4 regions of the Pseudomonas sp. PVC-5-1 genome follow, and region 4 is predicted to be linked to each of the others. Evidence: riboswitches for the same ligand, from Rfam matches in the RefSeq annotation. Region 4 holds a riboswitch; each other region holds the start of a gene.
What was found. Region 4 has a riboswitch for cobalamin ahead of AC2T3R_RS09605 (TonB-dependent receptor). Riboswitches for the same ligand answer to the same signal wherever they lie in the genome.
Positions count from the first base shown of each region.

Region 1 (2,194 bases), 550 kb from region 4:
AGACTGGCCGTCGAAGGGACGGCGGCATCAATGGCGCATTGGACGAACACCTCGTGACAGGGGAATGCGTAGCCTAACGGATAGAGGCATCGTTGTCGCGGAAAACAGATTCCGCGAGTGCGCCGCGTGCGCTGTAGGAGCGGCCTTGTGTCGCGATAGGGCTGCGAAGCAGCCCCAGCAATTTGTGCCACTATGCTGAAACCCTGGGGCTGCTTCGCAGCCCTATCGCGACACAAGGCCGCTCCTACAAGAGCCAGGGCCGCGCATGCCCCTGGTTCAGCGCCCCATCAAGCGCCTGGTCCAGTCGCCCCCGTGGCTCTGCTGGCAGGCCTCTTCACTGTCAAACCGCACATGCCAGGCCGGATGATCCAGCTGAATGCCGGCCTGCTCCAGCGCAAGGCCTGTCAGTGCCAGCATGCGCACCTTCGCGTCGCCCGCCACGGCGGCGGCCTTGTCGGCCTCTCGCTCGAACACCCAGGTAATACGCAGGCTGGCCGGAAAATTCTCGGGCGCGAGACGATGGGTAAGCCAGCTGAAACCGACGATCTCCGCCTTGGCGGTTTCGCAGGCTTCGGTCAGGCAAACCACCAGTTCACGCTCCAGGCGTGCCATATCGCGCTTGTTCAGGGGTTTCACCGGTGGGCCTCGCTGCTCAAAGCCACCACTGTAACGCAGTTGCGCCACTTGCTGTCGGCCAGCCCGACAGCAATGGTTGACCACCCGCCAGCCACTGCGTAGCCTTGCCACTTCGAGGTTCTTCGGCCAGGCCGAAGCTAAGACGGGAACGCGGTACAAGCCGCGGCTGCCCCCGCAACTGTAAGCACCGACAACGGATCGACACAGCCACTGCGCCCGCGCGCGGGAAGGCGTCATCCCGCCAGCCCGCTGCACCAGCGGGTACATGGAACGGTGCGAGCCAGGAGACCTGCCTCGTCACGTTTTCGACTTTCAACCGGGCGGGGTGATCCGGTGGCGAACAAGCCCGGCCGGCCTGGCCTGCGGCTGTCGTCCTGCATGCCCGCGCCAATCTGCCAAGGGCAATGCGACATGAAAACACTGGCCAAGCTCCCCGTCACCATCGTCACCGGCTTCCTCGGCTCGGGCAAGACTACCTTGCTGCGCCACATGCTCGACAACGCCCAGGGCCGCCGCATTGCGGTGATCGTCAACGAGTTCGGCGAACTGGGCATCGACGGCGAAATCCTCAAGCAGTGCAGCATCGGTTGCACCGAAGAAGAAGCCACCGGCCGCGTCTACGAGCTGGCCAACGGCTGCCTGTGCTGCACCGTGCAGGAAGAGTTCTTCCCGGTGATGCGCGAGCTGGTGGCACGCCGTGGCGACCTGGACCATATCCTCATCGAAACCAGCGGCCTGGCCCTGCCCAAACCGCTGGTGCAAGCCTTCCAGTGGCCGGAAATCCGCAATGCCTGCACCGTCGACGCGGTGATCACGGTGGTCGATAGCCCTGCGGTGGCCGCCGGCACCTTCGCCGCCTACCCGGACCAGGTCGATGCCCAGCGCAAGCTCGACCCCAACCTGGACCACGAGTCGCCGCTGCACGAACTGTTCGCCGACCAGCTGGCCAGCGCCGACCTGGTGGTGCTGAACAAGGCCGACCTGATCGACGCCGAAGGCCTGGCCAAGGTCCGCGCCGAGGTGGCTGAAGAACTGCCGCCGGCGGTCAAGGTGATCGAGGCCAGCAGCGGCAAGCTGCCGCTGGAGGTGCTGCTGGGCGTGGGCGCCGAGTCCGAGGCGCACATCGATGGCCGCCGTACCCACCACGATTCGCATCATGACGGCGATGACCATGACGATCATGACCACGACGCCTTCGACTCCATCTCCATCGACCTGCCCGAAGCCGACGAAAGCCTGCTGCTCGACGCCCTGACCCAGCTGGTGGTGGAATTCGGCATCCTGCGCGCCAAAGGCTTCGCTGCCATCCCGGGCAAGCCGATGCGCCTGCTGGTGCAAGGCGTGGGTACCCGTTTCGACAAGCACTTCGACCGCGCCTGGCGCGCCGACGAGCCGCGCATCACACGCCTGGTGCTGATTGGCCAGGACCTTGACGCCGCCCAGCTGGAAGCGCGCCTGCGCCAGGCACTGGGCGCCTGACGCATGCACCTGCTGCGGACCCAGCCCGGCGGCTTCGTGCCGGATGACAGCATTGCCGACCTCGGCCAGACGCCCGCCG
Region 1 covers NZ_CM172024.1:2,666,605-2,668,798, forward strand. Annotated here, with positions in the region: gene AC2T3R_RS12080 (hypothetical protein) at 277-636, opposite strand; cobalamin riboswitch at 735-947, shown strand; gene cobW (cobalamin biosynthesis protein CobW) at 1,048-2,115, shown strand; gene cobN (cobaltochelatase subunit CobN) at 2,119-2,194, shown strand, end outside.
Region 1: another riboswitch for cobalamin. It lies ahead of cobW (cobalamin biosynthesis protein CobW); the one in region 4 lies ahead of AC2T3R_RS09605 (TonB-dependent receptor).

Region 2 (2,194 bases), 800 kb from region 4:
CCTTCCACGGGCTGATGAACAGTGCACCAGCTTTCAACTGGCTGGGGTAGGCCACCTGGCGCGCCAGGGCAGTGGTCTGCTGCAGGGCGTCGGCCATGTCCAGCCGAGCGATTCTTGGCCAGCGCTGACTGACACTGAGGTACAGCGCTTCATCGGCACTGCTGATCGACAGGTCGCAGCGCCCTTCGTGTTCACCTTCGTCGCGCTGCTTCTTGCCGGCAAACTGCTGCAGCGCCGCCAGTTCGGCTTGCCAGGCCGCTGCGGCAAGCAGCCCCGTATTGGCGGCAGCGCCATGCCAGTAAGGTGCTTCGGCATCGCCAGCAAACTGGTTGAAGCGGTCAATACAGTCGCCCCAGCGCTCCAGCACCGGAGCAAGAAACTCCAGGCGCGGGTTGTTGATGATCTGGCCTCGCATGCTGCGCTCTCCTGTTGTAGTTGTGATCGCGTTCAGCTGAAAATGATGGCTATGTGATATCACTGTATTCAGTGTGGCACAACAAGGTGAATTGGCCATTACCCAGGCGGAGCCTGTTCGGCTGCAAAGCGGCCCGCTTCGATTGACGCTCCCGGTCCAACCCTCTAACCTTCGCGCGTGTTTCAGGTGCCCTGCCAGCCCCGACTGGGCAGGGTGAAACTGGGAAGCCGGTGGGTGCCAGCATGGCGCGATTCCGGCGCTGCCCCCGCAACGGTAGGTGAGTCGCGGCCGCGCAGGGCCACTGGGTGCCAGCACCCGGGAAGGCGCGCAGGCCTGGGCCAAGGCCCGCTCACAAGCCCGGAGACCGGCCTGATACTGCCAACGGCATCACGGAGGGTGATGCGCGGTGCACCGTTGCCTACGGCCACGGCCCCTGCGCGTTCTCCGTCTGCCCGCCTTTTATCTGTCGCCGCGCGTTGCCGCGGGCGCCAGCCAGCGGAGAACCCTGATGAGCGAAGCCACCGAACGCGACGAACGCCACCTGGCGCGCATGCAGCGCAAGAAGGCGATCATCGACGAACGCATCGCCAATTCCCCCAACGAATGCGGCCTGCTGCTGGTACTGACCGGCAATGGCAAGGGCAAGAGCAGCTCGGCCTTCGGTATGCTCGCGCGCGCACTGGGCCATGGCATGCAATGCGGTGTGGTGCAGTTCATCAAAGGCCGCAACAGCACCGGCGAAGAGCTGTTCTTCCGCCGTTTCCCCGAGCAGGTGCGCTACCACGTGATGGGCGAGGGCTTTACCTGGGAAACCCAGGATCGCCAGCGCGACATCGCCGCCGCCGAAGCCGCCTGGGCCGTTTCGCGCCAGTTGCTGCAAGACCCTGCCGTGCAGTTCGTGGTGCTCGATGAACTGAACATCGCCCTCAAGCACGGCTACCTCGACCTTGACCAGGTGCTGTCCGACATCCAGGCCCGCCCACCGATGCAGCATGTGATCGTCACTGGCCGTGCCGCGAAACCCGAGATGATCGAGCTGGCCGACACCGTGACCGAAATGGGCATGCTCAAGCACGCGTTCCAGGCCGGTATCCGTGCACAGAAGGGCGTGGAACTGTGAGCCAGTCGCGCCATTGCCCTGCGGTACTGATCGCGGCACCGGCCTCTGGTCAGGGCAAGACCACCGTCACCGCCGCCCTGGCCCGCCTGCACCGCAACCTTGGGCGCAAGGTGCGGGTGTTCAAGTGCGGCCCCGACTTTCTCGACCCGATGATCCTTGAGCGGGCCAGCGGCGCGCCGGTGTACCAGCTCGACCTGTGGATGATCGGCGCCGAGGAAAGCCGCCGCCTACTGTGGGAGGCAGCCGGCGAGGCCGACCTGATCCTGATCGAAGGGGTGATGGGGCTGTTCGACGGCACGCCGTCCAGCGCCGACCTGGCGCGTCACTTCGGCGTGCCGGTACTGGCGGTGATAGATGGCACGGCCATGGCCCAGACCTTTGGCGCCCTGGCCCTGGGCCTGGCACGCTACCAGGCGGACCTGCCGTTTGCCGGTGTGTTGGCCAACCGGGTGGGCAGCCTGCGCCACGCGCAACTGCTGGAAGGTAGCCTGACCGAAGGCCTGCGCTGGTATGGCGGCTTGTCCCGCGAGCGCGGTATAGAGCTACCCAGCCGCCACCTGGGGCTGGTCCAGGCCAGCGAGCTGAACGACCTGGACGCTCGTCTGGATGCCGCTGCCGAAGCGCTTGGCGCCAGTTGCGATGCCGCCTTGCCGCCGCCA
Region 2 covers NZ_CM172024.1:1,312,518-1,314,711, forward strand. Annotated here, with positions in the region: gene AC2T3R_RS06050 (hypothetical protein) at 1-415, opposite strand, end outside; cobalamin riboswitch at 583-802, shown strand; gene cobO (cob(I)yrinic acid a,c-diamide adenosyltransferase) at 924-1,535, shown strand; gene AC2T3R_RS06060 (cobyrinic acid a,c-diamide synthase CobB) at 1,532-2,194, shown strand, end outside.
Region 2: another riboswitch for cobalamin. It lies ahead of cobO (cob(I)yrinic acid a,c-diamide adenosyltransferase); the one in region 4 lies ahead of AC2T3R_RS09605 (TonB-dependent receptor).

Region 3 (2,194 bases), 980 kb from region 4:
CCGCCACGCCCCAGCAGCCACAGTGGGCATGGGCAGCGGCGGAACGGTGGCTGAGTCGGGGTTCGTAGGGTTGCAACTGCGCGGTATCGTACAACACCAAAGGCAGGCCGAGGCGTTCGGCCAGTTGCTGCAAGCCGGGCTCGTCGGCCTTCAGGCTGATGCTGGCGATGCCTTGCAGGTCGGCCAACGCCAGGCCCTGGGTGGCCAGGGCCTGGCGCAGCAAGATTTCCAGCGTATCCGCCGGGCAACCCCGACGACAGCCGAAGCCGGCGTAGAAGGCAGGCATCAGGCCTGGCTGGAGCGCCGGAACAGCCAGGCGCTGAGCAGGCCCAGGGCCAGCCAGAATGCGGCGTTGGTCAGCCAGGAGGCCACTTTGAACTGGGTTTCCAAGGCGGCGGGGGCCAGGCTCTCGTGCACCTCGGGTTGCGGCGCACCGATCACATGGGGAATGACCAGCAGCACAGCGCCCAGCGCCTTCAGCAACCAGTGGCGAGCGAACACCAGCAGGGCCAGGCCCAGCGCGGTGGCACTGGCGGTGCCGATCCACCAAGCCTGGCGTTGCCCCAGGTCGGCTGCGGCAGTACCTGGCAGTTCCGGCGGCAGGCCCAGGGTCGGGGCTAGGCAGAACACGGCGAAGCCGGCCAGGCCCCAGAGTGCGCCGGTGCCGGCTCGCTTGGGTTCACGCAGGCTGTACAGGGCGGTGAGAATCAGGGCGAAGCCGACCGCGACCACCAGGTTGCCGCCGGTGGTGGACAGCACTCGCTGCCAGCCGTCTTCAGGTGCCCAGGCTTCGGCGCTGTGTTCATGCGCTGCCACTTCGCCAGCATGCTCGTGCTCGGCGACGGGGGCCGAGGATTCGTAGGTTTCTGCCTCGAGAATCAGCGGGGCGACCCAAAAGCTCTGCAGCAGGGTCAGCAGCAAGGCCGCCAGCAACCCGCTGAAGCCCGCGGTGCGGGCAATGCGTGTGATCATCGGGCGTACTCAGTGGCAGGGGAATGCGGCGCTGTGGCGGGTGTCGTGGGCGGCGTTGTGCACGGCCTCGATATGCGAAAAGCCGGCGAAGTACACCAGGCACAGGCCCAGCAGGCTGGCGCCGATGGCGATGACGACACGCTGGCTGAGGGTGACGGGGGTGGTAATGCTGTGTTGCTTGGCGCTGGTGACGGGCATGACGCGTTCCTCTGCTTTTTGTGGGCAACGGGCAAGCGCGGCAGCCCCGAGCGTGGCAGCCCAGGGGAATGCAACAGCGCCCGCCCACCGCGGGGTGTTCATGAACGCCAGGCCGGTCTCCGGGCTTGCGAGGAGGAGCCAGGCTCCTGGAAAGCGTCACCTTCCCATGCCGGGGATCAGGCACAGTGGTACAGACGCTTCGCTCGCTTACCGTTGCGGGGGCAGCACCGGCCTTGTCCGGCCCTGCTGGAGGGCCTGTGACGCACCGGTTTCCCGTTTCACCCCCATCGGGGGCACCTGAACGCGAGGCATAAGGAGACCATGGGGCGGGGCTGGCGTCAATTGCCAGAATCGTTTGCGGGCGCTCCGGCTACCCTGTGGGAGGGAACGCGCGCCCGGTCAGCCTCGGGCAAACGCCGCCAGCTTGTCCCCGTCCAGTCGGTAGCGCACCCACTCATCCTGCGCTTCGGCCCCCAGCTTCTGATAGAAGCCGATAGCCGGCTCGTTCCAGTCCAGTACGCTCCATTCCAGCCGTCCGCAATTCTTCGCCACCGCCTCGCGGGCGATATGCCGCAGCAATTGCCGCCCGGCACCGTCGCCGCGCTGCTCGGGCGTTATGTACAGGTCTTCCAGGTAGATGCCGTTGCGGCCGAGCCAGGTCGAGTAGCTGTAGAAATACACGGCAAAGCCGATTGCCCGGCCATCGCGCTCGCACATCAGGCTATGCACGGTGCTGCCCTCGCCAAAAAGGCTGTGCTCGATATCGGCAACGCTCGCGATCACCTCGTGGCGGGCGCGTTCGTACTCTGCCAGCTCGGTGATGAAGGCAAGTATCTGCTCGGCGTCGGCGCGAACGGCAGGACGGATGGTGAGGCTCATGGGACGGCTTCCTTGATCTGATGGTAGCGGTACAGCGATGTGTATCTACACAATTTAGTGAAACTGTATCGGTCGCAGAAGAGGGCGACTCCGTTAGTGTGACAGCACCCATAAAAAAAGTGGATTGCCTGCCATGCTTGCCTCT
Region 3 covers NZ_CM172024.1:3,090,180-3,092,373, reverse strand. Annotated here, with positions in the region: gene AC2T3R_RS14075 (cobalamin biosynthesis protein) at 1-286, opposite strand, end outside; gene AC2T3R_RS14070 (CbtA family protein) at 286-972, opposite strand; gene AC2T3R_RS14065 (CbtB domain-containing protein) at 982-1,170, opposite strand; cobalamin riboswitch at 1,264-1,486, opposite strand; gene AC2T3R_RS14060 (GNAT family N-acetyltransferase) at 1,570-2,049, opposite strand; gene AC2T3R_RS14055 (LysE family translocator) at 2,183-2,194, shown strand, end outside.
Region 3: another riboswitch for cobalamin. It lies ahead of AC2T3R_RS14065 (CbtB domain-containing protein); the one in region 4 lies ahead of AC2T3R_RS09605 (TonB-dependent receptor).

Region 4 (2,194 bases):
CAGCGGTCAGATCAGCCTGTTCGAGCAGACCTATGGCCTGGAGCTGTTCCAGCGCGTGGGGCGCCAGCTGGAACTGACCGAAACCGGGCGCCAGACGCTGATCTATGCCGAGCAGATGTTCCAGCTGGGAAGCGAGCTGGAGGCCATGCTGCGGGCCGGCCCGCAGGAGCAGATCCTGTTCCGCGTGGGCGTGGCGGACGTGGTACCCAAGTCCATCGTCTACCGCCTGCTGGCACCGACCATGGAGCTGGACGACGTGCTGCGTATCAACTGCCGCGAAGACAAGCTCGAACGGCTGCTGGCCGACCTGGCGATCCAGCGCCTGGACCTGGTGATTTCCGACAGCCCCATGCCCAGCCACCTGGACATCAAGGGTTATAGCCAGAAATTGGGCGAGTGTGGGTTGAGCTTCTTCGCCACCCCGGCGCTGGCACACCGCCTGGAAGGCCCCTTCCCCGCCTGCCTGCAGGATGCGCCATTGCTTATCCCCGGGCAGGAGACCGTGGTACGCAGCCGCCTGCTGCGCTGGCTGGGTGAGCAGCAGGTGCAGCCACGCATCGTGGGCGAGTTCGATGACAGTGCCTTGATGCAGGCATTCGGGCAGTCGGGCAGCGGCATCTTCGTCGCGCCCAGCGTGATCGCCGAGGAGGTGTGCCGCCAATATGGCGTGGAGCTGATCGGGCAGACCGAGGCGGTGCATGAGTCGTTCTATGCCATTTCGGTGGAGCGCAAGGTCAAGCACCCGGGAATCGTGGCGATTACCGAGGGGGCACGACGAGAGTTGTTTCACTGGTAACAGGCAGAATTGACGCCCCCGCGTTTCAATGGTCATATGCCCGCCAGTTTCAGGTGCCCTGCGCCGCCGCGCGCAGGGTGAAACGGGAAGCCGGTGCGTCGTGTTGCCCACGACAAGTCCGGCGCTGCCCCCGCAACGGTAAGCGAGCGAACCCTTCGAGATACCACTGTGCACTTGCATGGGAAGGTGAAGGTTTCATGCCCCTCGCAAGCCCGGAGACCGGCCTGGAGCTTCACTTGGCAACCCGCGGTGGGCGGGCGCAGGCCGGTATCCGTGCGTGCGCCTGCGTGCACGGTGCGCCTTTGCGTGTTTTCCACCGGGATCCATTCATTCCTGCAGTAGTGGAACGACATGTCCCGTATCTTCAAGCTTCACCCCTTGGCGGCCTGCCTGGCCGTTTCCCTGCCGGCCCTGGCCGATGACCTCGAGCGACAACCACTGGCCCTGCCCTCCACGGCCATCACCGACACGCTCGACAGCCACGCCATCGACCTGGCCACCCCGACCCAGGCTGGCTCGCGCCTGGGCCTCAGCGCCCTGGAGACACCGGCCAGCACCAGCAGCATCAGCGCCGAGCAGATCCAGCAGCGCAACAACCTCACTGTGCAGGACGCGGTGACCCGCTCACCGGGCATCAGCTACATCGGCTCCCCGGGCGACGGCGGCACGGGCCTGTCCGCCCGCGGTTTTACCGGGCACGGCTCGGTGATGACTTTGTTCGACGGCGCACGCCTGTACACCGGTGCCGGCACCCAGACGTTCCCGGTCGACCCGTGGATGGTCGAGCGCATCGATGTCATTCGCGGCCCGGCTTCGGTGCTGTATGGCGAAGGCGCCACCGGGGCGGTGGTCAACGTGATCCCGAAAAAGCCGTTTGCCGGCGAGGTACGCAACCACCTGCGCCTGGGCTACGGTTCGTGGGACCGCCAGCAGCTCGGCCTGGACAGCGGCGGCAGCCTCGGTGAGCGCCTGAGCTACCGCCTGGCCCTGAACCAGCAAACCGGTAACGGTTGGGTCGACCGCACCCCGTCACGCAGCCTGGCGCTGAGCGCCGCGCTGCGCTTCGATGCCAGCGACGACCTCAGCTTCACCCTCGCTCACGACCGTGGCGATGCGCAGCCTGCCAACTACTACGGCACCCCGCTGATCGACGGCCACTACCGCAGCAGCCTGCGCAAGAAGAACTACAACGTGCAGGACGACGTGCAGCATTACGTCGATGAATGGACACGCCTGAATACCGACTGGACGTTGAACGATCACCTCAGCGCCAGCAACCAGCTGTACTACATCAAGAGCCGCCGTCACTGGCGCAATGCCGAGGAGTACAGCTGGGATGCCGGGCGCCAGCAGCTGCTGCGCGGCAGCTATCTGCAGATCAAGCACAACCAGGAACAG
Region 4 covers NZ_CM172024.1:2,113,790-2,115,983, reverse strand. Annotated here, with positions in the region: gene nhaR (transcriptional activator NhaR) at 1-796, shown strand, start outside; cobalamin riboswitch at 831-1,038, shown strand; gene AC2T3R_RS09605 (TonB-dependent receptor) at 1,148-2,194, shown strand, end outside.